Regions from separate parts of the Bacillus sp. TCT6 genome, predicted to be linked through region 2. Evidence: riboswitches for the same ligand, from Rfam matches in the RefSeq annotation. Region 2 holds a riboswitch; the other holds the start of a gene.
What was found. Region 2 has a riboswitch for cyclic di-AMP ahead of AC0ONG_RS02395 (SipW-dependent-type signal peptide-containing protein). Riboswitches for the same ligand answer to the same signal wherever they lie in the genome.

Region 1: it holds a riboswitch for cyclic di-AMP, as region 2 does, so the genes downstream of both, AC0ONG_RS07765 (APC family permease) here and AC0ONG_RS02395 (SipW-dependent-type signal peptide-containing protein) in region 2, are expected to answer to the same signal.

Annotation. Positions count from the first base shown of each region.
Region 1 is NZ_JBVYHX010000001.1:1,505,591-1,521,680, forward strand. It holds gene AC0ONG_RS07695 (acetyl-CoA hydrolase/transferase family protein) at 1-43, shown strand, start outside; partial or broken gene AC0ONG_RS07700 (GNAT family N-acetyltransferase) at 281-724, shown strand; gene AC0ONG_RS07705 (YunG family protein) at 752-1,111, shown strand; gene AC0ONG_RS07710 (bifunctional S-methyl-5'-thioadenosine deaminase/S-adenosylhomocysteine deaminase) at 1,165-2,490, shown strand; gene AC0ONG_RS07715 (peptide ABC transporter substrate-binding protein) at 2,646-4,274, shown strand; gene AC0ONG_RS07720 (GNAT family N-acetyltransferase) at 4,326-4,856, opposite strand; gene AC0ONG_RS07725 (response regulator transcription factor) at 4,999-5,697, shown strand; gene AC0ONG_RS07730 (HAMP domain-containing sensor histidine kinase) at 5,663-6,763, shown strand; gene AC0ONG_RS07735 (M23 family metallopeptidase) at 6,835-7,695, shown strand; gene AC0ONG_RS07740 (Nramp family divalent metal transporter) at 7,756-9,051, opposite strand; gene trhO (oxygen-dependent tRNA uridine(34) hydroxylase TrhO) at 9,531-10,490, shown strand; gene AC0ONG_RS07750 (hypothetical protein) at 10,648-12,123, opposite strand; gene panE (2-dehydropantoate 2-reductase) at 12,299-13,243, shown strand; gene AC0ONG_RS07760 (hypothetical protein) at 13,308-13,436, opposite strand; cyclic di-AMP (ydaO/yuaA leader) riboswitch at 13,577-13,723, shown strand; gene AC0ONG_RS07765 (APC family permease) at 13,868-15,694, shown strand.
Region 2 is NZ_JBVYHX010000001.1:494,974-511,063, forward strand. It holds cyclic di-AMP (ydaO/yuaA leader) riboswitch at 1-38, shown strand, start outside; gene AC0ONG_RS02385 (hypothetical protein) at 132-518, shown strand; gene AC0ONG_RS02390 (hypothetical protein) at 532-765, shown strand; cyclic di-AMP (ydaO/yuaA leader) riboswitch at 1,026-1,171, shown strand; gene AC0ONG_RS02395 (SipW-dependent-type signal peptide-containing protein) at 1,271-1,375, shown strand; gene kdpF (K(+)-transporting ATPase subunit F) at 1,375-1,452, shown strand; gene kdpA (potassium-transporting ATPase subunit KdpA) at 1,472-3,139, shown strand; gene kdpB (potassium-transporting ATPase subunit KdpB) at 3,153-5,243, shown strand; gene kdpC (K(+)-transporting ATPase subunit C) at 5,261-5,842, shown strand; gene kdpDN (KdpD-like non-kinase potassium sensor) at 5,899-7,053, shown strand; gene AC0ONG_RS02425 (MFS transporter) at 7,076-8,257, opposite strand; gene AC0ONG_RS02430 (MarR family transcriptional regulator) at 8,398-8,859, shown strand; gene AC0ONG_RS02435 (patatin-like phospholipase family protein) at 8,988-9,842, shown strand; gene AC0ONG_RS02440 (hypothetical protein) at 9,969-10,172, shown strand; gene AC0ONG_RS02445 (NCS2 family permease) at 10,256-11,557, opposite strand; gene AC0ONG_RS02450 (SDR family oxidoreductase) at 11,759-12,625, shown strand; gene AC0ONG_RS02455 (L,D-transpeptidase) at 12,692-13,453, shown strand; gene AC0ONG_RS02460 (hypothetical protein) at 13,557-13,808, shown strand; gene AC0ONG_RS02465 (carbohydrate kinase family protein) at 13,822-14,763, opposite strand; gene scrB (beta-fructofuranosidase) at 14,760-16,090, opposite strand, start outside.

The DNA of each region.
Region 1 (16,090 bases), 1.0 Mb from region 2:
TAAAAATGGAACAATGCTTGAAGCGGTAGTAGAAACTGTATAGGTGTGTATCGTACGAAATAGTAAAACGAATGAGTGAGCTTGAAGATTAAATTTTAGAAAAAGAGAACGCCGACTTTTAGGGATGGCGTTCTTTTTCTTTAAATAAATTGTTAAAAATCGTACTGATTATAATAAAGATTTATAAAAGTAATTTCTAATTTATGGGAATAAAAGGTTTTTTGAAGTGCTTTCCGAATCAATTTAGTAGTTTACATATTGAAAGTGAGGAAAAAGAATCATGAAGATAAGAGAAGCGTTATTAAGTGAAGCAAATGAATTAAGTGAATTCGCACTACATTCAAAAGCAACGTGGAATTATAGTGAAGAATTCATACTTGCCTGTAAGGAAGATTTAACAATTACGGAAGAGTACATAAAAAATAATTTTGTATATGTTTTAGAAAACGATAATACGAAGATTGGGTTTTTCTCATTTTTACATAACGATAAAGCTCTCGATTTCTTATACATTCATCCTCGTTACAAAGGAAAGGGGTATGGAAAAATAATGTGGAAGTTTGTAATAGAGTAAGCAAAGGAACTAGGAATAAAAAGCTTTACAATTGATAGTGATCCGAATGCAAAAGGATATTACTTAAAAATGGGAGCACAGTTAATAGGAGAGACACCATCAACTGTCTTTAAGGGTCGTTTACTGCCTCTTTTGAAATATGATGTGTAAAACTATTAATAGTAGGGGAAGATTAGAATGGATGATGTAAAGGAAAAAAGAATATATGAAGCACTAATAAAATCGTGGTCGATTGAAACAAGTTCAAAGTGGACAATTGAAAATCCAGCAAAGGGACAATGTGGTGTTACAGCTCTTGTCGTTCAAGACATATACGGAGGAGAAATTAAAAAGACAAAAGTAAGAGAGGTATGGCACTTTTATAACTTTATAGATGGGCAGAGATTTGATTTTACAGAGACTCAATTCAATGGGAAATTGAATTATATGGATGAAAAGTCAAATCGGGAAGAAGCATTTGCAGATACAAATGAAAAGCAATATAGCATTTTGAAGGAAAAAATAACAAAAGAATTAAAATTATCTTTTGACTCTTAATCTTTAATAAGTTACTATAATGGTGGTAACTTATTAAAGGGAACTTCATAGAGTTGAAAGGGGAAATACTTTTGAAAACAACTTATGTAAACGCTACAATTGTAACGATGAATGAACAAAACGAAGTGATAGAAAATGGATATATCATTGTAGAAAATGATCAAATTATAGATGTAAAGAGCGGAGAATTCGCTAATGATTTTGCAGTAGATGAAGTAATTGACATGAAAGGAAAGTGGGTTTTACCAGGGCTTGTAAATACACATACACACGTTGTAATGAGTCTCTTAAGGGGTATTGGCGATGATATGTTATTACAACCATGGCTGGAGACGAGAATTTGGCCACTTGAAAGTCAGTTTACTCCAGAGCTTGCGGTTGCTAGTACGGAATTAGGATTACTTGAAATGGTGAAAAGTGGTACAACATCATTCTCTGACATGTTTAATCCAATTGGAGTAGATCAAGATGCAATTATGGAAACGGTATCAAAGAGTGGGATGCGAGCTGCTGTTTCAAGAACTTTATTTAGCTTCGGAACGAAAGACGATGAAAAGAAAGCAATCGAAGAAGCTGAGAAATATGTGAAGCGTTACTATAACGAAAGTGGCATGTTAACTACGATGGTTGCACCGCATAGTCCATATACATGTAGTGCAGAACTGTTAGAAGAGTGCGCTCGTATTGCAGTAGAAAATCAAACGATGGTTCATATTCATCTTTCGGAAACAGAGCGTGAAGTACGTGATATTGAAGCGCAGTACGGGAAACGTCCAGTAGAATATGCAGCAAGTTGCGGGTTGTTTAAACGCCCAACAGTTATTGCACACGGTGTAGTATTAAATGAAAATGAGCGTGCATTTTTAGCAGAACATGATGTTCGAGTAGCACATAACCCAAATAGTAATTTAAAACTAGGTTCTGGTATAGCAAATGTAAAAGCGATGCTAGAGGCAGGAATGAAAGTAGGAATTGCAACAGATAGTGTGGCATCTAACAACAATTTAGATATGTTTGAAGAAATGCGCATAGCGACTTTACTACAAAAAGGTATTCACCAAGATGCAACAGCGTTACCAGTTGAAACAGCTCTTACACTTGCGACTAAAGGAGCTGCTGAAGTAATCGGGATGAAACAAACAGGATCACTTGAGGTTGGAAAGTGTGCTGATTTTATTACGATTGACCCATCTAATAAGCCGCATTTACAACCAGCAGATGAAGTGTTATCGCACCTGGTATATGCAGCTAGTGGAAAAGATATAAGCGATGTAATTATTAACGGAAAGCGTGTCGTTTGGAATGGCGAATGTAAAACGTTAGATGAAGAGCGTATTATATTTGAAGCGAGTCGTTATAAACGAGGTTTACAAAGATAGATAATTATGTGGCAGTTGAAAAAGCTATCCTTTTTTAAAAGGATAGCTTTTTTCTCGAACGAATAAATATTCAAAAGAATGTCGCATCTTTCTGTTCATATTTCTGCTATAATATATTACGCTTTATAATATTTTATATTTAAGGAGAACAACTCATGAAGCGAAAAAAGAGCCATTTAATGGTAATGGCACTTGTTACATCTTTATTATTAACAGCTTGTAATAATAAAGCGGATAAAAGTGACATAGAGGTTAAAAAACAAGTGTTAAATGTAACAGTATCAGAAGAAATTCCTTCTCTGGACACTGTGAAAACAACAGATGGTACATCAGCGCACGTTATGCAGAATATATTTGAAGGGTTATATGTATTAAATGATCAAGATCAGCCTACTCCAGCCATAGCAAAATCGTTTAAAAGAAGTGAAGATGGTAAGAAATATACATTTGACTTGCGTAAAGATGCAAAATGGTCAAATGGGGATAATGTAACAGCAAATGATTTTATGTTTGCGTGGAAACGTGCAATTAACCCTGAAACAGCATCTCAATATGCGTCCATGCTCTTTTATGTAAAAAATGCGAAAGAGATTAATAAGGGAGCAATGTCTCTAGATGAACTTGGAGTTACGGTTATAAATGATTATAAGTTAGAAGTTGAACTAGAACAGCCAATTCCGTATTTTTTACAGTTGTTAGCATTACCTATATATTTACCACAGCATGAATCATTTTTGAAAGAACAAGGAAACAATTATGCATTGGAACCTAGTAATCTCATATATAACGGTCCATTTGTATTAGAAAAATGGAAGCATGAACAAGAGTTTCAATTAAAGAAAAATGCTACATATTGGGATCAAAAGAAAGTGAAACTAGACGAAATAAACTTTCATATCGTGAAGGATACAATGACAGCTGTAAATTTATATGAAGCCGGAGATTTGGACCGGGTACCTATTAATTCGCAAGTTGTAGACAAGTATAAGGGGAATAAGGAATTACATATGTCGAGTGATCCTGGAATTGCTATGCTTCGTTTTAATGAAAAAAATACCGCGTTAGCAAATAAAAAGGTGCGTCAATCTATTTCATTAGCGTTAAATAAAGATGATTTCGTTGCTCACTTTATTAATAACGGAGCAAAACCTGCAAGTGGACTTGTACCAGTTGGTCATGTAAATGAAGAGACTGGCAAAGATTTTAGAAAAGAAAACGGAGATCTTTCTCTATATGACTTACAAAAGGCGAAAAAGATTTGGGAAGAAGCGAAAAAAGAACTTGGAGTAGGCGAAGTAAACCTTGAGTTTCTAACATTTGAACAAGATAACGCAAAACGTATGGCAGAATATATAAAAGGTGACTTAGAAAAGTATTTGCATGGATTAACGATACAAATTAAACAACAGCCATTTAAGCAAAAATTACAGTTAGAACAAACAGGTGATTACGATATAACTATGGCAAATTGGGGACCTGACTATAAAGACCCAATTAGTTATTTAGAGTTATTTACGACAGGGAATCCGAATAATAAAATGAATTATTCTAATGTTCGTTACGATGAATTAATAAAGAAAGCGAAAACGGATTTTGTACTAGATAGGGAAAAACGATGGGAAGCGTTGCGAGAAGCCGAGCAGGTATTATTAGAAGATGCTGCGGTGGCGCCGCTTTATCATATTGGCTCAGCGTATGTACAAAAGGAGTATGTAAAAGGGATTGAAAAACATCAATTTGGTGGTGTTTATACTTATAAGAATGCTTATATTGCTAATGAATAAATACAAAAAACCTTACTTTTTAAAAGTAAGGTTTTTTACACATGAATTCTATTAAACCGATTTTAATAAAGCGTAAAAATTCGTATCATATGGGATATCATCTTGATACATATAATTTTTTAGAACGCCTTCTTTTTCAAAGCCTAATTTTAATAGTACTTTATTGGAAGCTTCATTTTCAAGAAATACAATTGCCCCGATCCGCTTTAAATGAATCGTATGGAAACCGTATGATATAACCTCAGAAACAGCTTCAGTCGCATATCCTTTTCCCCAGTGTTCAGGTAAAAAGGCATAACTTATATTGGCTCGTTTATGCTCAGAAGACCAATCGTGAAAACCAATGGTACCGATGAGTTCTTTCTTGTCTTTTAATTCGATTCCCCATTTTATACCGTTTCTTGCATTGTAACTGAGCTTAAAGTTATGAATGATTTGTTTCACTTGATCAACATCTTGTAACGGTTTTTGGCCATAATAGCGCAGTACATTAGTATTAGAAAAGCATTGTAGTATACGCGGTGCATCTTCTTCGGTAAGTTCTCTTAAAATGAGTCGGTCTGTTTTCAATATAGGAAACATGCTTTCACTCCATTTCTTTTGAAACTAGAATGTGTTGTTATTATATAATCTAGTCTGAAAATAAAGATTATTCAAGAGGGGAGTAAGGTTTTAATTTATGATAAAATTGATTGTGGAATATATTTCAAAAAGAGGTTTGTATATGGAGAAAAATTCAATTTTAATTGTAGATGATGATCAAGATATTGTTCAATTTATAAAAGTGAATCTAATGCAAGAAGGTTTTAAAGTTTTTAGTGCTCATAACGGAGAAGAGGCTTTAGAAATAATAAATAATAACAGTATTCAACTTGCTATTTTGGATATTATGATGCCTCAAATGGATGGTATAGAACTTTGTAGAAGGGTTAGAGAGAAACATAGTTTACCAATTATGTTTTTAAGCGCGAAATCATCGGATGTAGATAAGGTAATTGGATTTAGTACTGGGGCAGATGATTATATTGTGAAGCCGTTCAGTACAATTGAATTTATCGCAAGAGTGAAAGCTCAATTAAGAAGGTATACATATTTCAACCAAAATGCTGTTCAAGTAATGGAAAAGAAAATAAATATTAGAGGTTTAGAAATAGATGAAGTGTCGAGAACAGTAATGTTATATGGAGAAACAATGAATCTTACGAAAACTGAATATGATATTTTGTACTTAATGGCCGCTGCAAAGAATCGTGTGTTCACTATTGAAGAAATATATGAGAGCGTTTGGAAAGAAAGAGCCTATGAAAGTAATAATACAGTAATGGTTCATATTGCAAGATTAAGAAATAAAATTGAAGAGAATCCAAAAGAGCCGAAGTTTATTCAAAATGTTTGGGGAGTCGGATATAAAATTGAAGATTAAATCATTACAAGGCATTAGAGCTAAGTTTTTTATTGCATTCATATGTAGCATTTTGTTAGCAACTGTAAGTATAATAGCGTTTCAAATTGTAATTGGAAATATATATAGTCATGTTACTGCGTTAGAGGAAAAATATTCATTTTTATATTTTATAGTTTTTTTGATTTTTACTACAACATACTTTGCATTCATGACAAAAACGATGATGAAAAGATTATCTCAAATTAATAAGAACGTGAAGAAAATAAGTGATGGTAATTTTGAAATACATATACCTATTTCGAAAAGCGATGAGATTGGTGAACTAGCGGCAAATGTTAATAGAATGGCGAAAAGTTTAAAAGAGTCTATTGAGAATGAAAAAAAATCACAGGAAATGAAAAATGAAATGATTAGTAATATTTCTCATGACTTACGAACGCCAGTAACATCTTTAATAGGTTATGCGGACCTGTTAGGAAATAAACTTCATTCAAATGGAGAAGAATGTGAAGAGTATGTAAGTATATTAAAGCGAAAAAGTTATGAATTAAAAAATCAAGTAGATGATTTATTAGAATACTGTCAAATAAATTATAGAGAGATTGAATTACATAAAGATGAAATAGATATGAAAGCATTAATTGAACAAATCATGATTGACTTTGTACCACAATTAGATGATGCCAATATGAGCTTTTATATTAAAAGTGATGAAGTGCTACATGTAGAAGTTGATGTGGCACTTATAGTGAGACTATTTGAAAATGTAATAGGTAATAGTATTATGTATGGAAAAGATGGAAAGGAAATTGCAATTGGAATTTCCAATAAAACAATGAATGTTGAAGTAGAAATTAAAAATTTTGGACAATGCATTCCGAAAGAGGACCTTCCTTACGTTTTTGAGAAATTTTATCGTAGTGAAAAATCACGTAGCTCTCATACGGGTGGGAAAGGAATAGGACTTGCAATTTCGAAAAGTATAGCACAGCTCCATCAAGGGGATATAACTGTACGTAGTAACGATAAAGAAACAGTTTTTACTGTAAAATTACCGCAGTATAAAAAAGTAAGAAAGTCGTAAGTATTTCTTTCATATGTCGTAATTTTTACTTTGTATCATTGAGAAAAAGGATATGAGAGTAGGGATACGACATGTGGAAGAAATTTTTATTAGTAATTATAGTTCCTTTTTTAATTATAAGTTGGAGTTTAATTTATGTAGCTAATGGTGTTACATCAGTCTTTGTTTGGTGGTGTATACAGGCTTTTAGTGTAATTTCAGTTTTTCTCTTAATAGGATCAGTAATAATGTTTTTTTTGAACGGCATTTTTAGAAAGCGGATAGATAGAACGCTACTTTTAATTATTCTGTTTTCTATCATTGGAGCTTGGCCTGTCGGTTGGTTTGCTAATATAGGTAGAATTGCTTATCCAGCAGATATACAATCGATGAGTCCTAAAGCAGTAGTTCGTGTTCCTTTGAATGAACGAGCATTGATAGGTTGGGGCGGTGATCGGTTAGAAACGAACTATCACGTTATAAAACCAAATGAAAGGTGGGCATATGATATCCTTATGCCGCCTGCTGAAGTGAAAAGTAGTATGTTAGAGGATTATGGAATATATGGAGCAGAAGTAATGGCACCAGCTTCTGGAACAGTTGTATCTATTAATAATGATGAAAAAGATGTAGTTCCAGGAGAGGATGATTTTCAGTCGATGGCGGGGAATCATATTTATTTACGACTAGATGAATCAGGGACATTTTTGATTCTTGCCCATTTAAAGAAAGGCTCAATTAAAGTGAGGGAAGACCAACATGTAAATGAAGGAGAGGTTCTTGCTCAAGTCGGTAACTCCGGAAGTTCAAGTGAGCCGCATTTACATATTCATCATCAAAGGCAGGATCCGTCCAAAGTAAATATGTTTTTTGCGGAAGGATTGCCACTTTACTTTCGAACTGAAAATGGTGTCATGATGCCGGAAAGAGGGACATACATAAGTGGTAAGTAGAAGAAAATCATTTCATCCAAAAAGGGTATTCCAAATTAAAATTGGAATACCCTTTTTTCATTACCCTACAAACGTTTGATACAGTAAGAAAATATTTAAAATGATAACGAGTGCTGCAATTATCCATGCGATAAATGTTGTTATACGGTGGTTAACGAGTGCACCCATAATCTTTTTATTACTTGTAAACATAATAAGTGGCACTAGTGCAAATGCAATACCAAATGATAAGACAACTTGACTCATAACGAGAGCGTAAGTTGGATTTACACCTAAAGCGATAATAACTAGTGGTGGAATCATTGTAATAAATCGACGTAAATATAACGGAATATGCATGCGAATGAATCCTTGCATAATAATATCACCTGACATTGTACCGACAGAAGAGCTTGATAAACCTGCTGATAAAAGTCCAATCCCAAATAATGCAGCCGATACAGGACCTACTAAGTTGGTAAATTGAGTGTAAGCAACATCTAAATCTTCAACGTGCATACCGTTTTTAAAGAATAGTGCAGCTGCTACAATTAACATACTTGCATTAATTGCTCCAGCGATAACCATTGCAATAATAATATCGATAAATTCGAAACGAAAAATCTTTTTCTTTTGTTCGTCAGTTGTTCCAACCACGCGGCGTTGTGTTAATGCAGAATGCAAGTATATTGCATGCGGCATAACTGTCGCACCTAAAATCCCTGCTGCAAGTAATATACTGTCTACACCTTGGAATTTCGGAATAAATAGTCCTGAAAGAAGGGGACTTAATTCTGGTTTTGCATAAAAAACTTGGATCCCAAATGCTATTACTACAATAAAGATCATCCCTGTAATAATAGCTTCTAGTGAGCGAAATCCTCTGCGTTGAAACTCAAGAATAATAAATGATCCGACTGCTGTAATTAAAGCAGCTGGTAACATAGGTATTCCAAATAATAAATACAATCCGAGTGCTGCCCCGATAAATTCAGCTAAATCTGTAGCCATAATAACGAGTTCACCTTGTATCCATAAGCCGATAGACACAGGCTTTGGAAAGTTTTCACGAGCTATTTCGGGTAAATTGTTTCCTGTAGCAATTCCTAATTTAGCCGATAAAGTTTGGATTAATACAGCCATTAAGTTAGAAGCGAATATAACCCATAATAGTAAATATCCATATTGTGAACCAGCTGCGATATTTGTAGCAAAGTTGCCAGGATCAATATAAGCAACGGACGCGATAAAAGCGGGCCCTAAAAATGGTAACAGTCTTTTCCAGCCTTTTGTTTCTCCACTTAAAGCTAAGTGAGCTGATTGTACAGTTGTACTTTCAGAAGGGAGATGTTCATCTTTTGTTATATCTTTATTCATAGTAGTTTTCCCCTTTAAAATGTTAACTTGATGAAATTATTGTATTTATTCTTACTCATTATTTCAATACATTTAAATATGTTATGTGATAATTTCATTTGAACACGAAAGTTTCCTTAATGCAAATTATATGCCTTTATGCAATGGATGGTGTGATAATGTAAAATGAATTGGGAGTTTATGGTGTGATGACATGGGGAAACATAGTGAATTAAAGGGCTGTTTTTGAAATTTATGTGAACATAAAGCCGATAATACAGCATATTAATTGATGGAATTGCATTTGTATGATATATAATATATTGGGATTACAACATAACCATAGTGTTTTGATGTGTAATCTTGTTTTTTTATTTTTGTTAACTGATAGAAAATAGTATAAAGAAAAGAAAATGGGATTCATTTTCTTATTATATATGTTTTGATATGAACGTTAACTTATACATGATTTTAAAAATTAGATAGGTGGTAGAAATACATTGGCAACTACAAAACCATACAGAGTATTACTATATTACATGTACACAACAATTGAAAATCCAGAAGAATTCGCGGCAGAGCATTTAGAATTTTGTAATTCACTTGAATTAAAAGGAAGAATTCTTGTAGCAAAAGAAGGTATTAACGGAACTTGTTCTGGAACTGTAGAGCAAACAGAAAAATACATGGAAGCAATGAACAATGATCCACGTTTTGATGGTATCGTATTTAAAATAGATGAAGAAGAAGGGCATGCATTCAAGAAAATGCACGTACGTCCTCGTCCAGAATTAGTTACACTTCGTCTAGAAGATGACATTAACCCACACGAAATAACTGGGAAGTATTTAGAGCCAAAAGATTTTTATGAGGCAATGAAACAAGAAGATACAGTTATCATTGATGCACGAAATGATTATGAATTTGATTTAGGACACTTCAAAGGTGCGATTAAACCTGATATTGAATCATTCCGTGAATTACCAGATTGGATTAGAGAAAACAAAGAAACACTTGAAGGTAAAAAGATTTTAACTTATTGTACAGGCGGAATTCGTTGTGAGAAATTCTCAGGTTGGTTAGTTCGTGAAGGTTATGAAGATGTAAGTCAGCTTCACGGCGGAATTGTAACGTACGGAAAAGACCCAGAAGTACAAGGTGAGCTTTGGGATGGACAATGTTACGTGTTTGATGAGCGTATCGCTGTACCAGTAAATCAAAAAGAACATGTTATCGTTGGTAAAGACCACTTTACAGGTGAACCATGTGAGCGCTATGTAAACTGTTCAAATCCAGAATGTAATAAGAAAATTTTATGTTCTGAAGAAAACGAAGCGAAATATTTACGTGCATGTTCTCATAAATGTCGTGTAAGTCCACGTAACCGCTACGTAATACAACATGAATTAACGGAAGAGCAAGTAGCTGCTGCATTAGAGAAAATCGAAGCAGGGAAGTAAGCTGAATTCGTATAATAAAAAGGTACTCCAAGCTTTATTTTGGAGTACCTTTTTTGTTATACGGTTCTGTCATTTGTCGGTAATTCGATATATTTGAAAAATCGCTGATAAAAATTTCATTTACTGCAGCATACCACATATTTGGAAATAACCTTCTTTAATTTTTATCCTCTTTTTCTTTTACAGCAGACAGTACAGTTTGTTTTACCCATGCTTTTCTTCTTTTGTGCTGCACAGCCCATTGGTATAACCCTTGAGCCCCTAAAATAAGTGAAATGACAATGCCGCTAATCGCAATTAATAGAGCGAAAAATTCAAGAGGTGACGATATTTTGTTTGAATCGGTGTTTCTTAGAAGATCGATCATAGTAAACCCTAACATTTGGCCTACTACAGAGTAGAGCGTTAAAATTAATAATAAGAGACTATCTTTTTTTGAGGCGACATTTTCTTGATATTTAAACAAACTATCAAGATTTTGTTTCGCGTTCGAGTATAAAACCTCAATATTAAAAAGTTTTCTTAAGCGGAAGAAAATATCTTCACTTTGTGATTGAGATACTAATTCTAAAGAAAAATAATTAGCAGTGAACGAATTAATCGAATAAATTAATTTCTCTATTTCATTAGTATCTTGTTCAATATTTAGCTCAGCATAGGCGTTTGCCATTTTTAATAAAACAATTTTATGGAATAGGTTTAATAATAAAGCGTAATAAAATTCTCCGTACATTTGACTAGCAAGTTTATCGATTTCGCGTTCTCCTTCATTTGTTACACATGTAAAAATATGTTCTTCCATAATGAAATAACGATTTGGAGCCCATCTCTGGTAAGCGTGTTTTTTTAAATAGTTATGAATGTAAGGAAGGTTACTTGCACTCACATATGGCTTACCATCACTTGTTAATCCGGAAAGACTGGAAGTACGATAAACATCCACTTCATTAAGTTCCATACCTTCTTTTAGTGACAATAAAGTTTGGACGTACATTCTCTGGTCTTCAAAGAAAGGGAAGGTTTGAAAGTATGAACTTCTTAATCTCTTCTTTTCAAAGAAATCAGTTACGCCATGAAATAAATAACCAAAAATGAATTTTTCAACTTGGGAATACTTTTTTCCGTTACATTCAATACAAATAGACTCATTTGTATCAGTTTTAGTTTCAAGTACACGGAAGCGATCTGCGAATTCGATTGCTTCAGATAAAGTCATGTTTGGAGCAGTGTTTACTTCTGTTCGAATTGTTAAGAAGCCAAGTTCATAAGGACAAAGTGTTACATCAATAGAGTGTATCTTGAATGGAATTGAAATAAGGTTTGTTGTTAAATGTCCAGTTAAGTTAAGATCTTTTGAATAACGTTGCAAGCCCTTTTGATGCTCTGAGTGAGGAAAGAGAATTTTATTTGTAAATGAGAGATAGTATGCTTCCATATTTTGATGTGAAACTTTAAACTCCCCATAATATGTATTTTCATCATCGAGATGATCGAGCCGAAAAGGACGAAAATCGTTTTTTTGTAAGAAAGGGAACATATTTTGTTCATATCCAGTTTTAAACGAAAACGGGAATATAAATTGGAATATAGCTGTTGCTACACCTTTTTCCTCAATTGTTTGTATTGCCTCCATCTACATTGTTTCCTTTCCATATATGCTATAGAAACAACATGCCCAAATTTATTTGAAAATAACCACTGTTTTATACTCAATTGAGAGTGAAAATTCAGCTTATTTAGCAGAGGACATGTATAATGTTATGTATACTAAAAGTTGTAAAATTGTATTTTGAAAAGGGGGATGCTGTATGCGGATTTTAGTATTAGGCGCTGGTGGAGTCGGAGGGTTTTTTGGTGGCAGATTAGTCGAAAAGGGAGAAGATGTTACATTTCTTGTTCGTAGTAAACGGAAAAAACAATTAGAGGAAAGAGGACTTGTAATCCGAAGTGTTAACGGGGATTTTTCCTTCCAACCGAAATTAATAACGAAAGAAGAGAGAACTTCTCCATTTGATGTCATTTTATTTTCAACAAAAGCGTATCACTTAAACGAGGCTATTCAAGATTTGAAGCCGTTTGTTGGCGAAAATACTGTAATCATTCCATTGTTAAATGGTATCGCTCATTTATCACTACTACAAAAAGAATTCGGCGAAGAAAAAGTAATTGGCGGTTTATGCTTTATCGAGACGACGTTAAACGATCAAGGAGAAATTGTACAAACTAGTGCTGCCAACAGACTTGTGTTTGGAGAAATTAAGTCTCAAAATTCAGAGAGAGTAAAGCATATTTCTAAAGCATTTGCAGGTACGAAGTCTAGTTTTGTTTTAAGTGAAAATATTACGCAAGATATGTGGCATAAATATTTATTTATTACTGTAATGTCAGGTGTGACAACGTTAATGCGTGCACCAATTGGACCAATCCGTGAAAGTGAAGGCGGCCGTGATTTTATCCGTAATGTGTTTGAGGAATCTGTACAAATCATGAGAGTATTAGGAGCTCCAGTAAAGGAAAATATTGCCCAGGAACATATGAAAACGATTGATAAAATTTCGTATGATATGAAGTCATCGATGCAGCGTGATATGGAAAAGGGTTCATTTATTGAAGGGAAGCACTTGCAAGGATATTTACTGGATGTAGCAGAGAAATTTTCTATAGCGGCACCATTATTAGGAACTATATATCAAAATTTAAAGGTGTATGAAGAGATGACCTTTAACAAATCTGTAATAGAATTAGATGTATGAAAAAATAAAAAAGATAGCAATATATAAGTGTATTGCTATCTTTTTTATTTTTTTGTATGACAAATCATTTATTTCTTTTCGTTCTATCTGTCAAATTTATTTCCTGTTCACGTTTACCATATAACTGATTAATTTCATTTGCTACTGCATCTAAATATGAATCGGAAAAAATAGGCTTCTTTTCTTTAGACATATGGGTCTCCTTTGTGGATTTTTTAGTATTCATTATGTATATTTCTCAGCGGATTATGCGCAATCATTTTAATTTTTTTCTTATTAAAAATTTTTGTTTACTTTTTGAAAATAAAGGAGTATTATAATCCACAGTTTCAATTTTCTAAATCGCTGAAACCGCATGGTACGGGGGACCCGTTTTTACGGATTAGTACATAATCCGATGGGGTGAATCCTTGAAAAAGGTAGGGCTACTCATAGGCCCGAATCCGACAGCTAACCTCGTAAGCGTTATATTGAGAAGGAAGGTGGAGCTTGTGCGACAAAAAAAATAATGTCTACAAGTCTATTTCGCTATGGCTTGTAGACATTTTTTGTTTTCTGAAGAAATAGTTTACTGGCTGTAACAAGCAGAAAAGTTCGTACAAAATTATTGGAGAGTGGACAGCATTGGTTTCATCTATTAAAAGATTTTTAATTGGAAGACCGTTAAAATCAACGGAGCTTGGAGAACAAAAGCTTAATAAAACGAAAGCTTTAGCTATTTTATCTTCTGACGCATTGTCATCAGTTGCTTACGGTCCAGAGCAAATTTTAATTGCTTTAGCAGGTGTTGGAGCGATCGCCTATTGGTATTCCATTCCGATCGCTGTTGGGGTATTAGTATTATTGACAGCCCTTATTTTATCTTATCGTCAAATTATTTTTGCTTATCCGCATGGCGGGGGAGCGTATGTTGTATCAAAAGAAAATTTAGGGATGAATCCAGGCTTAATTGCTGGAGGATCTTTATTAGTTGACTATATTTTAACTGTTGCGGTAAGTGTGTCCGCGGGTACAGATGCAATTACTTCTGCGTTTCCTAGCTTACATGCACATAACGTAATTATTGCGGTTATATTTGTTATATTAATTACGATATTAAATTTAAGAGGAGTAACGGAATCAGCTTCCGTGCTAGCATATCCTGTTTATTTATTCGTTTTAGCACTATTTATATTAATTGGTGTGGGCATATATAATATTTTAACTGGTCATGTTTCACCTACTTTACATGCGCCGATTGGAACACCAGTTGCAGGAATTAGTTTATTTTTATTACTAAGAGCATTTGCATCAGGTAGTTCTGCTTTAACAGGTGTTGAAGCAATTTCAAATGCAATTCCGAACTTTAAAGATCCTGCGCCAAACAATGCTGCAAAAACATTGCTTGCAATGGGTGCATTACTTGCTGTGTTATTTTCAGGAATTGTATTTTTAGCTTATTATTACGGAGTGACTCCGAGTAAAGAAGTAACAGTTGTTTCTCAAATTGCTGAACAAACATTTGGACGTAATTTCATGTACTATTTCATACAAGGTACAACAGCTTTAATATTAATTCTCGCTGCTAATACAGGCTATTCTGCATTTCCTTTATTAGCGGTTAACCTTGCAAAAGATAAATTCATACCGAGAATGTTTACGATTAGAGGAGACCGTTTAGGTTACTCAAACGGTATTATTATACTTGGAGTTGCTTCGATTATTTTAATTGTAGCTTTCCAAGGACAAACAGAACATTTAATTCCACTATATGCAGTAGGTGTATTTATTCCATTTACACTTTCTCAAACAGGGATGGTATTAAAATGGCTTCGGGAAAAACCTGAAGGATGGGCTTTAAGATTAACGGTTAATTTAATTGGTGCAGTTATTAGTTTTATCGTAATGAGCATGTTCTTTTTAACTAAATTTGCACAAGTTTGGTCGATACTTATTTTCTTACCTGCAATCATATTCTTATTCCACAGAATTAAGAAGCACTATGATGCGGTAGGTGATCAGTTAAGTTTAAAAACTTGTGAACCACTTGTTCCGATTAAGGGAAATGTAATCGTCGTTCCGGTAGCTGGTATGACTCACGTAGTAGAAAATTCATTGAACTATGCTAAGGCTCTTTCGGCAGATCAAGTTATTGCTGTATATGTTGCTTTTGACAGGGAAGAGGAAAAGAAATTTGAAGAGAAATGGAAAAAGTGGCAACCTGAAGTTAGGCTTGTTACATTACATTCTCATTATAGAAGTATTATCCAGCCGCTAACGAAGTTCATCGATACAGTGCAATATAAGGCAAGTGAATCGAATTACCGCGTTACGGTCGTTATACCACAGTTCATTCCAAAAAAAGGTTGGCATAACATTCTTCATAATCAATCCAGTTTACTCATACGTGCGTATTTACTTTATAAAAGAAATGTTGTTATTACGACAGTTCCATATCATTTGAAAAAATAAGAAGATTTTTTTAGGATAGCTTCGTGAAAATGAAGCTATCCTTTTTGTGTATATGCTATGCATAATTGCATATGGGCTCGAAAATTATATTTATATAATTTTATCAGTTATTTTCAAGTAGTGTTTTCTGTTGTGATATGTAGATATTTCAATCTATAAAGTGAATCGGATTATATTTTGAAATAAGGACACGAAAGCTTGAAAATAAAGGGAATGAAAATACTTCTTTACGTTATATAAACAGCTGTGTTTAAATGACCTTACAGTACAAAACATATATGAAAACAAAACGAAATTTCATATTTACGTATGTTGTTTAGTTTAAAATGAATAATATTTTTATGTAATATATTCACTGTGTGAATGTGGGGATTTCGATGAAATAGAAAATTTATA
Region 2 (16,090 bases):
CCGACAGCTAACTTCGTAAGCGTCTTGAGAGAGGACGGTGCCATGATGGATACATCACTTCATCGATCTGATTAGTATAGGGGAATATCAATCTATGTTTGATTTCTTTTATACTAAGGAGGATGAGGTACATGGAACTAACACTTATTTGTGTGGGAGAAGAAAGTAAGGTAGATAGTTTAAGAGATCTAGTATCATTTCAACATGAGTTAATTATTTTTACGGCAAATGAAGAGATAGCGGCTGAAGTTAGGAATTGTGGGTTTGATTGGACTTATAGTTGCAGTAAGGAGCAGGACTTTACTAGTATTTTTGAGTGTATTAAGAAGGTGATTTTACTAGGGGATGAGCTTCCAATCGTTAGTTTTTTCACAGAACACATTCGCTTTTCTTTTCAAGCACCTATTACTGTTGTTACAAGGAATAAACGATATCCAGCGAGGCTCTATGAAACAATTGGAGCTAAGTTTGTCGTGTTTACAAATTGTGATAATATTTCTTTTTTATTTTTTGAATAGAGCGGGGGAAGAAATGATGAAGGTACTATTACTTGGAGATATAGCAAATCGTTGGGCAGTATCGGTAGAGCGAGTTCAAGAATTGGTTCAGATTGATCCCCTTTTTCCAGGGCCGTATATTATATTACCATCAAAAGATGCTTTGTATTTAGAGGTGGATATTACCGAATATGAGCAGCTACATGCAGAATTGTCACAGGTTTATATTCGCGGGAGAAATTTACGTGCTTTTTTACGAGGAGAATAAATAGTGAAATAAAAAGAGCGAATGCTAAGTGCAACAAGCTATGCACTTTATGTCATTCGCTCTTTTTATTTCGTATTGAAAAGATCATTTCTGTGAAAATGAAAGAAAAGACGAGTAAATAGATGAAAGAATATTAATAATACTCAATGTAAGCGTTTAAATAGATGGATATTTTCTTATTTTCAGTAATTTACCCCTTTACAAGTGAAATATAGAGGAGTATATTTACTCTCATAAATCATTCATAAAATTTCCAAAAAAACCTAAAATCGCTGAGTTCCAGAAATGGAGCGGGGGAACCAATTTTGTGCATCGTCACTTGGGGTGAATCTTTCAGTTTTGAAAGTAGGGCTACTCTTTAGGCCCGAATCCGACAGCTAACCTCGTAAGCGTTTAGAGAGGAGGTTTACTTTTTGTTGTTCATTTTTTGAACACTGAGTAGAGCTCAGTGTTCTTTTTTAATATTTAAATGGTAAATTTTAACAAAATGAAGAGAGGGATAGTTATGTTAGATGTTGTAATGGTCGGGATTTTTATTTTATTAGTTGCATCGATGGCAAGTCTTGCAAGTTGGTCAGATAAAGTTGTGAAAGAAGGAAAGCAATCATGATGATTGTCTTATCGGTTATAGTCGCAGCAATTACAGTGTATTTAGTGTATGCATTATTAAATCCAGAGAAGTTTTAATTAGGGGGAATCATTCATTATGATTTGGGTTGCAGTCATTATTACAATGCTCTTGTTTATTTTAGTAGCAAAGCCAATGGGGATTTATTTAGAAAAAGCTTTTCAAGGTAGCAAAATGCTAGATAAAGTATTCGGCCCTTTTGAAAAACTTATTTTTAAAATTACGGGTGTAAAAGAATACAATCAAACGTGGAAACAGTACGCATTATCATTAGTTTTACTCAATGGATTTATGATTGTTGTCGTATATTTCATTTTCAGATTACAAGGTGTGTTGCCGCTAAATCCAGCACATATTGAAGGAATGGAGCCTACGCTCGCTTTTAATACAGCAATTAGTTTTATGGCTGATACAAACTTACAGCATTATAGCGGTGAAAATGGTTTATCTTATTTATCACAATTAATCGGAATTACATTTTTAATGTTTGCAGCACCGGCAACGACATTAGCACTCGTTATGGCATTTATAAGAGGGCTCGCTGGAAAAGAACTTGGTAACTTTTTCGTTGATTTTACGAGAGCACTAACGAGAGTGTTTCTTCCTATCGCATTTATTGCGGCGCTAGTCTTTGTCGCACTTGGTGTACCGCAAACGTTAGATGGAGCGGTTACAGCACAAACGATTGATGGGGCAAAACAAAGTATATTACGTGGGCCTGTTGCATCATTCGTTTCCATTAAGGAACTTGGAAATAACGGCGGTGGATTTTTCGGAGCAAACTCTACGCATCCTTTTGAAAACCCAGGACAAATGAGTAATATTTTGCAAATGATGCTTATGATGTTATTGCCAACAGCACTTCCATTTACGTACGGACGAATGGTAGGAAATAAAAAACAAGGTCGTATTCTCTTCGTATCACTATTCATGGTGTTTCTACTAGGATTTATAACAATTACGACATCTGAACTAAACGGGAATCCGGCATTAAATGGAATGGGTATCGAACATGTACAAGGAAGTACAGAAGGGAAAGAAGTACGATTTGGAACAGTATTTTCTTCACTATACGCAACGGTAACGACAGCTGCTGAAACAGGCGCCGTTAATACGATGCATGATACGTTAACACCAATTGGCGGTTTAGTTCCACTTGTAAATATGATGTTAAACACAGTATATGGCGGCGTTGGAGCAGGTTTTGTAAATATTATTATGTATGCAATTATTGCAGTGTTTATATCTGGGTTAATGGTTGGACGGACACCAGAGTTTTTAGGTAAAAAGATTGAAGGTAAGGAAATGAAATTAATTGCGGTCACGATACTATTTCATCCATTGCTCATTTTAGGCTTTTCGGCATTAGCTCTTTCAACAAATTTAGGGACGGATGCTATTTCTCATTCCGGTTTCCACGGTTTAACGCAAGTTGTATATGAATATACATCGTCAGCTGCGAATAACGGATCTGGATTTGAAGGATTAGGAGATAATACACCGTTTTGGAATATTACGACTGGTTTAGTTATGTTTTTAGGACGTTACTTCAGTTTAATTACGATGCTAGCTGTGGCAGCTTCGTTGAAAGAAAAAACGGTAGTGCCAGAAACAGTCGGAACGTTCCGTACAGATAATAGTTTATTTGGTGGTATCTTTATCGGAACAATTGTAATTGTTGGTGCATTAACATTCTTCCCGATGTTAGTACTCGGACCAATTGCAGAATTTCTTACATTGAAGTAATGGAGGGTAAATGATGAGACCGGTAGTAGTAAAAGAAAAACAATTAAATGAGTCACAAATACATGCTGTAGAAGATGAAGTTAGACAAGCGAAAACGATGGATCGTGATATCGTAACACATGCGATGAAGCAATCCATTGCGAAATTGAATCCGAAAGTCATGATAAAGAATCCGATTATGTTCGTTGTGGAAATTGGATTTATCATTACGTTCATTTTATCTTTTCTTCCAAGTAGTTCTAGTAGTATACCAGGTTGGTTTAATATAACAGTTTCTCTCATTCTATTATTTACAGTTTTATTTGCGAATTTTGCAGAAGCATTAGCAGAAGGTCGTGGTAAAGCGCAAGCCGATTCTTTAAAGCAGTCGAAGAAAGATGTGTTTGCAAATGTTGTAAAAGAAAATGGAGACATTGTCCAAGTTTCAGCAACTGATCTTACAAAAGGTGACGTTGTTATCGTAAAACAAGGAGAAATGATTCCGAATGATGGCGAAGTAATCAAAGGGTTAGCATCTGTAGATGAATCTGCAATTACAGGGGAATCAGCTCCTGTAATAAAAGAAGCGGGCGGCGATTTTTGTTCCGTAACAGGCGGGACGATGGTCGTAAGTGATGAGATTACAATTGTCATTACGAGTAATCCTGGTGAATCATTTATTGATAAAATGATTTCGTTAGTAGAAGGAGCTGCTCGTCAAAAAACGCCGAATGAGATTGCTTTAAATACAGTATTAACGAGTTTAACGCTTATTTTCTTAATCGTTGTTGTGACGTTGCCGATTTTTACAAACTATTTAGGATTTCAAATTGATACAGCTGTACTTGTAGCGTTGTTAGTTTGTTTAATTCCAACGACAATTGGTGGTTTATTATCAGCAATTGGTATTGCCGGGATGGACCGCGTGACAAAGTTCAATGTGTTAGCGATGTCGGGTAAAGCAGTAGAAGCTGCGGGTGATATTAATACAATCATTTTAGATAAAACAGGTACGATTACTTTCGGGAACCGAATGGCACATACATTGCTTCCTGTAGGAAATGAGACGATTGAGCAAGTAGGGAAATGGGCCGCGATTAGTTCAGTTTTAGATGAAACACCAGAAGGTCGATCAGTTATAGAATATGTAAAAACGAAAGCTATATCATATAATCGAGAAATTGCAGAGCAAGGTGATTTTGTTCCGTTCAAAGCAGAAACGAGAATGAGTGGTGTGGATTTACAGGACGGAACGAAAGTGAGAAAAGGTGCTGTAGGTAGCGTAATTGAATGGGTTAGGTCACAAGGTGGAACGATTCCGAAAGATGTAAATCAAAAAGCAGATTCCATTTCCAAAGAGGGCGGGACACCACTTGTAGTTGCAGTGGATAATCGTATTTACGGTTTAATTTATTTAAAGGATACAGTAAAGCCAGGTATGCGTGAGCGTTTTGAACAATTGCGCCAAATGGGGATTAAAACGGTTATGTGTACAGGTGATAACCCGTTAACAGCAGCAACGATTGCAAAAGAAGCAGGGGTAGATGAGTTTGTTGCTGAGTGTAAGCCAGAAGATAAAATTGCGGTTATTAAAGCAGAGCAAGATAAAGGGAAACTTGTAGCGATGACAGGTGATGGTACAAATGATGCGCCGGCATTAGCGCAGGCTGACGTTGGATTAGCGATGAATAGTGGTACGACAGCTGCGAAAGAAGCAGCGAATATGATTGATTTAGATTCGAACCCGACAAAAATTATTGAGGTTGTAGGGATTGGTAAGCAATTGTTAATGACGCGTGGTGCGTTAACGACGTTTAGTATTGCGAACGATATTGCAAAATATTTTGCAATCATTCCAGCGATGTTTACACTTGCGATTCCGCAAATGGAGGCATTAAACATTATGAAACTAACATCACCACTGTCAGCGATTTTATCAGCATTACTATTTAATGCAGTTATTATTCCATTACTCATTCCATTGGCGATGAAAGGTATCGCATATAAACCAATGAGTTCGAATGCACTACTTGGCCGAAACCTACTTATTTATGGACTTGGCGGAGTGATTGTACCATTCATTGGAATTAAAGTAATTGATATAATTGTCGGCTTGTTCATATAAGGAAGAGGGGGAAAAAGATGGCGAAGAAACAAAGTATACTATCACCAATTATCCGTATTACTTTTACATTTTTAGTGTTGTGCGGGCTTGTATATCCGCTTATTGTTACTGGTATTGCACAAGCAGTAATGAAGGATAATGCGGATGGAAGTCTAATATATAATGATAAAAATGAAGTGATTGGTTCTAAATTAATTGGTCAAAACTTCACGGATCCACGTTATTTTCAAGGGCGTGTTTCTAGTATTGAATATAAGGCTGAAGCATCTGGTTCAAATAACTATGCACCATCTAATCCAGATTTAGAGAAACGAGTAGAGAAAAGTATTGAAGAGTGGAAGAAACAAAATCGGGCTGTTCCGGTAACAGAAGTGCCGATTGATCTAGTGACGAATTCAGGTTCAGGGCTAGATCCTGATATTAGTCCGCAGGCAGCTTCTGTGCAGGTGGATCGTATCTCTAAATTAACGAATATTCCGAAAGAAACGCTAAATCAGTTGATTAAAGATCAAACAGAAGGTGCTGCACTTGGCTTATTTGGAGAGAACCGCGTAAACGTTTTAAAGTTAAATTTAGAATTGCAGAAACTACTGAAATAGAAACAACGCTACCTCAATCTAACGGATTGAGGTAGCGTTGTTTCGAAAGAAAGGTTGTGAGTGTTTTGTATGCGGATGACTATAAACCAACTTTTCAAAGGCGAACACCAGAAGAGTATTTAGAATATATTCGTCAGCAAAACCGCGGGAAGTTAAAGTTATATGTAGGAGCGGCTCCAGGAGTAGGAAAAAGTTATAAAATGCTCTTTGATGCAAGAGAAATGAAAAAGGATGGTACGGATATTGTAATTGGTTTAATTGAAACGCACGGTAGAAAAGAGACGGAAGAAGCAATTGCTGATTTAGAAAAAGTTCCTTTAAAAGAAATAGAGTATAAAGGGAAAGTATTTTATGAACTCGATGTGGAAGGAATTATAAAACGTGCACCGCAAGTCGTTGTTGTGGATGAACTTGCGCATAGCAATATTCCTGGATCTAAAAATAAGAAACGTTATATGGATGTACAGGAATTGCTAGATGCCGGTATATCCGTCTTATCAGCTTTTAATATTCAACATTTAGAAAGTGTTCATGACATTGTTGCTCAAATTACGAATGTTAAAGTGCGAGAACGTATTCCAGATTTTATTTTACAAAAAGCAAATGAAATTCAGCTCGTTGATGCAACGCCGGAAGTATTAAGGAAGAGGTTAATAGATGGAAAGATATATAAGGAAGAAAAAATAGAGCAAAGCTTACAAAATTTCTTTACGCTTAATAATTTAGGGGCACTAAGAGAATTATCACTTCGGGAAGTGGCAGATGATATGGACGAGAAAATTAGCCAAACAGTAATAGAACCGATTGGTGTAAAAGAAAAAATTCTTGTTTGTGTACAATACAGTTCGACAGCGGAGAAATTAATACGACGGGGATGGCGCATGGCTGATCGGTTAAATGCTGAATTGTACGTATTAAACGTTGAGAGGGAAAATATAGATTCTATTTCAGCTGGGAAAAAGCAGACGATTGAAGAGTGGAAGTCGTTAACGAATCAATTTGATGCGAGTTTTGTTTTAGAAGAGGCAAAAGGAAGAAAGCCAGCGGATGTTATTATTGAAGTTGCGAAAAGACTACAAGTAACGCAAATTTTACTCGGACAATCAGCAAGAACAAGGTGGGAAGAAATTCGAAAAGGTTCAATTGTAAATGAAATTATGAGAGAAACGAAGTATATTGATATTCATATCGTTGCAGATCAAAGAGTTTAGAATAGAGACCATCTATAGGTCTCTATTTTGCTTTTTGTACAGCCTGAAAACGTAGCATTTTCAGTGCGCATAAAATGATAAATAGAAATGTAATTGCACCTAGGAAGAAAATCCAAAAGTAATTTTGATTAAATACAAGAAATCCACCTACAAGTGGCCCTGTGCCCATACCGAGATAGCGTATGAAGTTATACATACCGATGGCTGTTGCGCGTTCTTGTACGAATTCTTCCGTTAATAAAGTAGTGTGAGTTGGCATAGAAAGTCCCATACTAAAACCGTATAAAGATGTAACGATAATGGTGAATGGGATATTGATGCTATATGTGAAAGAGAATAAAGTGACACATATAATATTGAAGAAACTAGTGATGAATAAAGCTTGCTTTGTTGTGAGGCGTTTTTGCAAAAGCTTGTAGCAATAACTTCCTAACATAATAGAAAGGGACATTGGTACAAATATAAGGCCAATTTTACTTGCAGTTAAGTGAAATGAATTTGTTAAAATGCTCGGTAAAAAAACGAGGAAGCAAAAGTAAATACAAAATTGAATGAAGCCAATAAGAGTAATAGAAAATCCAGTTTTATTTTTTAAGATAAACCAGTAATTCTTTTTTGCTTGCGGTTGTTTACTTACAGTTGGTTTTGTTTCTGGAAGTAGTGAAATATTTATCGTTAATAAGAGAATGCCAAGTATAGATAAAAAGAGAAATACGGATACGTGGCCATTTATACTGCCTAGATAACCACCAATGAGAGGGCCGATCGCAGGTGCAAGAGCAAGTAACATTTGATACAGGCTCATTGCTTCTCCTCGTTCTTTTCCTTCAAATAAATCGCCGATAATCGTTGCTGCTACTACAGGTATAGCTGCTATTCCTATAGCTTGAACAGCTCTGAAAAATAGAAATACATATATGTTCGCTGAAAAAGCACATCCGATTGAACCAATTGTACTAATGATCAAACTAGGGATAAGGACAGATTTTCTCCCTCTTGTATCAATCAAAGGTCCATATATGAGCTGCATAATCGCAAGAACGAATGTGAAAAGGGAAACTGTTACATTTACAAGATAAAGAGAAGTGTGAAAAGAACCTTGAATCATCGGTAAGATAGGCGTGTAAATATTTTGAGCGAAGGAACCGAGTAAGGCACTCATACAGACGACATATAAAATGAAATGTATTTTGGATTTTTTCATCTTGTTAACCTCCTTGTCATTTAGTTTCCTCGGAAACTAAATTTATTTTAACATGATTTTCTCACTTGTAAATATGAAAAAATGATTTTAAAATGGTATATAGTTAATTTGTTTCTTTAGAAACTCAGGAGGCGAACGGATTGGATTATGCAACGAAACAAATGGAAATACTTTCGGACATTCGTACACTTTTGCATAAAAAAGAAGAACATTTGAAAGGGCAAAATGAGAAATTTCTTCGTGAGACAGGTATAAGTGGTATGTCTTTATCTGAGTTACATGTGATCGAGTGTATCGGGAAAAATGGTTTGATGAATGTAACTGCTATTACGACAGAAATGGGAATGACGAAGGGTGCAATCTCTAAAATTTGTACAAAGTTGTTTCAAAAGAAATTCGTTGAGAAGATGCAAATGTTAGATAATCAAAAAGAAATCTTCTTCCGTTTAACGGAAAGCGGAAATGAAATATATAAAGCTCATGATAAATTACATAAACAAGCTGAAGAAAAGTGGCTGTTATTTTTAGATAGATATACGAAAGAAGAGCAAGATTTTATTCAAAGATTTATAAAGGATGTCTCCAACCATTTGGAAATATAATTGGAAGAAAAAACTCCTTTTTCTCAAGTCTTTTGAATATAATTTCTGAAAGAACTCATATATAATAGAAAAAGATACTTAACATGGTGAATAATTAAAGAGTCAATATATATAGAGGAGAGAGTAACATGCTTGAAAATACGGGGTTAGTATTAGAAGGCGGCGGTATGCGTGGTGTGTACACGGGCGGGATATTAGAATACTTTATGGAACAAGATTTATATTTTCCATATGTAATCGGTGTATCAGCTGGTGCTTGTCATGCAGCGTCGTATCTTTCCAGACAAAGAAATAGAAATAAAACAGTAAATATTGATTATGCATCACACCCAAAATACTTATCGTATAAAAATTTATGGAGAAAACGCCAGTTATTCGATATGGAGTTCATTTTTCATGAGATTCCAGAAAAGCATGTTCCGTTTGATTTTGAAACATACTTTAATAGCCAAGAGCGTTTCCTTGTAGGAACGACAGATTGTGAAACAGGACAGTCTGTTTATTTTGAAAAAGAAGGAACGAATGATGATGCACTAAATTTATTACAAGCATCTAGTTCATTGCCTTTCATTGCACCTGTAGTAAATTACCGTGGTAAGCAATTATTAGATGGCGGGATTTCGGATCCAATTCCAGTTCGTAAAGCACAGGAAGATGGTTTTAAAAAATCAGTCGTTATTTTAACGAGAAATCATGGTTACGCGAAGAAAAAATCAAAGTTTGGATGGGTTGCAGCGAAAGCTTATAAAAAATATCCGAACCTTGTTAACACGATGCTGAATCGTTATGAAGTGTATAATGAAACACTTCACTACATTGAAAAAGAAGAACAAGCTGGGAATTTATTTGTTATTCGTCCAGAAGTGCCGCTTCAAGTAGATCGTATGGAAAAAGATACAGCAAAACTACAAAATCTATATGAGCAAGGCTATGAAGATGCAAAGAGACAGTTTGCAGATTTGCAGGCGTTTTTGCAAAAATAATAATTAGGCTGTGGAGATGGAGTTCTCTGCAGTCTTTTTATTATTGGTTTCAATACCGAATGTTGGTTATACACGTTTTTAGATTATGGTATAATATGGATAAAAGTATGTGAAGAGGTGATACATATGGAAAATGTATATAAAGGTCTTAGACATACTGGATTTACTATGTTGCTTATTTTTGGTGGTGTATTTTTACTGCGCTGGTTCATTCATGATGAAATGCTACTAGATCAGCTTATTGGGTTGAGTGTAGGGATGGTAATGGTTATTTCGTCAGTGTTCATTCAAAAGTACAGTAAAGAATTACAAGTAAATGAGAAGTGTTAAAAGTAACAAAAGAAAAGTAGAGCATCTAATTTCGATGCTCTACTTTTCTTTTATAAATAAAAAATCCCTCTTTATGAGGGATTTTAATGTGGTAAGAAAATTAATTGATAAGCAAACAAAATTCCAAATACATACACAAGTGGGTGAACAGCACGGAATTTACCTTTTGCTACTTTCATAAGTGGGTATGAAATAAATCCAAGTGCGATACCTGTTGCGATACTTGATGTAAGTGGCATGCTTAATATTACTAAGAATGCTGGGAATGCTTCATCAAATGCGTCCCAATCGATGTGGCGAACTGAACCCATCATAAGACTACCAACGATAATTAATGATGGGGCAGTAATAGCTGATACACCAGAAACGGCACTTACTAATGGTCCAAAGAATGCTGCTAGTGCGAATAGAACAGCTACTGTAACAGTTGTTAAACCAGTACGACCACCAGCTGCAACGCCAGCAGAAGATTCAATGTAAGCTGTTGATGGTGTTGTTCCGAACATAGAACCGATTGTTGCCGAGAATGAGTCAGATAGAAGAGCTCGTCCAGCTTTTGGAAGTTTCCCATCTTTCATAAATCCACCTTGTTGAGCTACCCCAAGTAATGTACCTGTTGTATCGAACAATGTAACAAGGAAGAATGAAAATACAACGCCGTACAATCCGTAGTTAATTACATCAGATACAGCAGTAATTGGATTTGAAACGATAATTCCTTCTGGTAATCCAGGCATTGATGTAACACCATTTGAGAATGTTAATTGTCCTGTGAAGAAAGCGATAATACCAGTTAATAGCATGCCGATAAATAGTGCGCCATTTACATTTAAAGACATAAGGATAATAGTAATTCCAAGTCCAGCTAATGCTAGTAGAACTGGAGCAGAGTGAAGATCACCAAGTCCAACTAAGTTTGCATCATTTTTTGTAACGATACCTGTTAAACGTAAACCGATAAAGGCGATAAATAGCCCGATACCAGCAGTAATTGCATGTTTTAAGTTTTCAGGAATTGCTTCCATTAATTTTGTACGGAAAGATGTAAATGATAGCAAAATTAAAATCATACCTGCTACGAATACAGCAGAGAATGCAATTGCGAAAGTCATGCCTTCATGTGCTTTTACAACAGAGTAAGAGAAGTAAGCATTTAATCCCATACCTGGCGCGATTGCGATTGGTAAGTTTGTAAAGATTGCCATAAATAATGTTCCGACAACAGCAGCAATAATTGTTGCTGTAAATGCTTGTTCAAATGGAACACCTGCATCCCCAAGGATGACAGGGTTTACGACAATGATATATGCCATTGTTAAGAAGGTAATAATACCTGCCATAATTTCAGTTTTAATAGAAGTTTTATGTTTTGAAAGGTTAAACATATAAACATCCTTTCTGTTTACGAATAATTTTCACAACAGTTATATATAATATTCGTTTTTTAACTATTTTGCAATAGTTTTGCATAAAAAGTTTACAACAATTCATATTTTGTGTCTTAAATTCGAATATTAATCGTAATATGATGTGCGAATTCCAGTTTTTATTATGCACATTATAAGAAAAAGGAGTTGAAAGAAGCTATGCCACAGCAAAAAAACTTTGTAACAATGCCGGCGCAACATCAAAATAAACAGCCTGGCATTGAATCATTAATGAATCCTCTACCGCAGTTTGAAGATCCCAATTATAAAGGAAGCGAAAAGTTAAAAGGAAAGAATGTATTAATTACAGGTGGAGATAGCGGAATTGGACGAGCTGTTTCCATCGCTTTTGCGAAAGAGGGAGCAAATATTGCGATTGCGTATTTAGATGAGGAGGGGGATGCTAATGAGACGAAGCAATATGTTGAGAAAGAAGGTGTAAAGTGTGTATTGTTGCCGGGTGATTTAAGTGATGAACAGCATTGTAAAGATGTTGTTCAAGAGACCGTCCAGCAGTTAGGTAGTTTACAGGTTTTGGTAAATAATGTCGCGCAGCAATATCCGCAGCAAGGCTTAGAGTATATTACAGCAGAACAGCTAGAGAAGACTTTTCGTATTAATATTTTTTCTTATTTTCACGTTGCGAAAGCCGCACTTTCTCATTTAAAGCAAGGTGATGTCATTATAAATACAGCGTCTATCGTTGCATACGAAGGAAATGAAACTTTAATTGATTATTCCGCAACGAAAGGGGCAATCGTAGCTTTTACAAGATCACTTTCCCAATCGTTAGTGCAAAAAGGGATTCGTGTAAATGGTGTTGCGCCAGGACCAATTTGGACACCACTTATTCCATCAAGCTTTGATGAGAAAAAAGTATCACAGTTTGGGAGCAATGTTCCGATGCAAAGACCTGGTCAACCATATGAATTAGCGCCAGCATATGTATATTTAGCGTCTAGTGATTCATCCTATGTTAGCGGACAAATGATACATGTAAATGGGGGAGTTATTGTAAATGGATAGTTTTCATTTATAAGAGCAAAGTAATGTTAATTCCACTTATTATAGTGAGCACTAGGGGGGATATAGCTGAAAAAGTCATGTTTCGTCATACTATTATTTTTCATCCTACCGGTTAGTGCTTTTGCTAATACAGATCATTTAATATTAGTAAATCTTACGACAAACCAGTTGTCTTTTTTTGAAAATGGAAATTACACAAAAACATTTCCAGTAACGACTGGAAGAGAGCGTACACCTACGCCTGAAGGTAACTTTTGTATTATAACTAAATTTAAAAATAAAGAATACCATCGAAAAAAAATACCTGGGGGTGCACCGAATAACCCTCTCGGTACGAGGTGGCTGGGACTAGATAAGAATGAATATGCGATTCACGGGACAAATCGGGAATGGACGATTGGAAGTAGGGAATCAAATGGTTGTATTCGCATGCATGACAGGGATATACAATGGTTATATGACCGAGTACAATTACAAACAAAAGTAATCATTTCTCGTTTTCATACGAGTCCCGAATATGAAGCGAATAAGCTTGGTTATCGCGTTGTGAGCTGGAATGGTCGAAAAATAGAAGAAGAACAAATTGGAGTACTTACGCTAGTAGACCGCGCGGATATATATTGGCAAGAACCAAATGGACAGTTAACGAAAGTGAAAACGGTATTGCCAAATGAAAGATATCCAGTGTACTCAAAACGAAAAGATGGAATATATTATATAGGAAACAATTCGTATATTATAGATGAAACAGGAGAGAAAATTCGTTACGAGCAAATTCCTTCTTCGATTTTAAGTAATATATATAAACGGAAATACAATGTTCCGTAATGGCTACCGTATTATAGACGGTAGCTTATTTATACTTGGAGTTTAACTGCAACTATTGTATTTTGCTGAATATAATACAGTACAGATAGGGGGCGGTTATATTATGAAAAGTGAATTTGCGTTTAAAGTTTTCTTAGTAACGACCTGTTTATTTATCGTGTATTTATATGCGTTTCTCGTCTTTTCTTTTTATGTTCCATATGTTGATTTAATATTATTCTTCGGATTTATTTGGGCGTTTGTGAAAGCGAGGGAAGGAGAGAAGAGTATATATCGGCGCATTACCCTATGCGGGACGGCCGTTCTCGTTATTTTGTACTTTTTTATTATGCATGATTTTTGGAGAGGGATGTAAAAAAAGCATACGATTAATCGTATGCTTTTATATCTGTTAATGATGGAAGAGAGGCAATTGCACCGTAATTTGTACATGTGATAGCGCCTACTTTATTTGCAAAGGAGATAAACGCTGTTAAGTCTTTGAAATGATACGAAAGTGTATGTTCACTTTGGGCAATCTGATATAACATTGCTCCAACGAAAGCATCACCAGAACCAGTTGTATCGACTTGTTGAATGGAAATAGAAGAGACAATGGTTTGACCTTCATTTGTCGCAAGAAGGGTACCGTCTTTTCCAAGTGTAATAGCTACTACTTTTGCGCCATAATTTAATAATTTGAGTGCAGCTTGTTGTAAATCACTTTCTTTAGAGAGCATAGTAGCTTCCTCTTGACTTACTTTTACGAAGTGTGCATGTTTTATAAAGGTTAGACAATCTTGAGAGAATTGTTCTGTATTTGTAATGAGTGCACTTCGATAATTTGGATCAAAAGAAATAAAATGGCCGTTATCTTTCGCATATTGTAACAACTGGAAATACGTTTCTTTTAATGGGCTTGATAGTAAAGCTGTCGCTGAACCGAAATGTATTAAATCATTTGTGTGTATTTTTGATAAATCAATGCTATTGAATTGATATTCACCATCTGCACCACGCATAAAAGTAAAATCACGTTCGCCATCTTGATCGATGGATACGAATGCAAGTGTTGTTTGTTTATCTTTTATGAGCATGGATGTATCGACTTGCGCACGCTCTAAAGTTTGTTCAAGAAACTCACCAAATGGGTCGTTTCCTACTTGCCCCATAAATGTAGCGTGTCCACCTAATTTTGTAATCGCAGCAGCAACGTTAGCGGGTGCTCCACCAGCTTTTTTTTCGAAATCTGAACCGTTTACTAAAGAAACGTTAGTATTTCGGCACACAAAATCAATTAATAGTTCACCTATACAAAAGACATTTCTCATACAATCCCTCTTTTCAGCTTATATTGTGTGATGGTAAAGTTTAGTTTTGCATCTGAAAAGATTGCGATATGATGTTTCATGTCTTTTCGAGGAAAAACTCGGGACGTAAAGACTGTTGAACCATCGTATAAGAAAATTTCCACGATGCTTTTATCTACAAATATTTGTAGTTCTATCGTATCTTGAATATCGATTTTTTTACAGCGTTCAAATCCATATTCTCCGCCAAATTGATGGTAGAAGTTGCCCCTGTCTATAGAAATAGTACCTTGTTCCCGATTAAATGTAATGGGGAAACATTCCTCCTCATTGTGGAAGAGAGAAAGCCCAAAACGCTTTGCATCTTCTGTTTTAAGTGTAACAATTAATTCATAGGAGCCTTCATCATCAAGCGTTGATAATACATTTAATCCAGCTGTTATATCTCCTGAAATGTCTTTTTTTGTTGTTCGTAGTTTTGTTAATTCTGAAACTGGTTTTTGTTTTATGATGTTATCTTCTAATGTTAATTCACGTGGAAGTGTTAGGCAATGAGCCCACATATAATCATCAGAAGGATATGTGATTTCACTTGATCCTGCCCAAGCAAATAATAGGCGACGACTAGTAGCGTCTTCTAAAGTTTGAGGGGCATAAAAATCGAATCCTTTATCAGCTTCGTAATAGGAATCAATATGGAAATATAAATTTTTAATATCGAAATGACCTATAGCATAAACGACATTGTATACATTGTGAAAGTTTTCTCCGTCTTTTTCAATTCCTTGCGGTGAAAAGAGAAGTACATCTTTCCCTGATAATTGGAAGTAATCGGGGCATTCCCACATAAATCCAAATTCTTTTAAATTTGTTGTAATTTCGCCTTGGAAATGCCAATTGTATAGGTCTTGTGATTTGTATAGTAATAGAGTTCCTGTTGTATTTTCACGTTGGGCACCGAGTAACATATAGTACATATCATTATGTTTCCAGACTTTTGGATCACGTACATGTTTTGTATATCCGTCAGGAATTATATCAATAACAGGATTATTACTATATTTCGTCATCGTATATTGTGAATCCATTGTTGCCATACATTGTTTTGCATCACGGGAATCATCAGGATTTTTTATATTCCCTGTATAAAGTAAATGAAGAAGGCCATCTTTTACGATAGCACTACCAGAATATGCACCGTGTGATTCATAGCTTTCAGTAGGGATGATGGCTACAGGCATACGCTCCCAGTTAATAAGGTCTTTTGACTTCACATGTCCCCAATGCTTCATTCCATGAATGGGACCAAATGGATACCATTGATAAAAAACGTGATATTCATCATTGT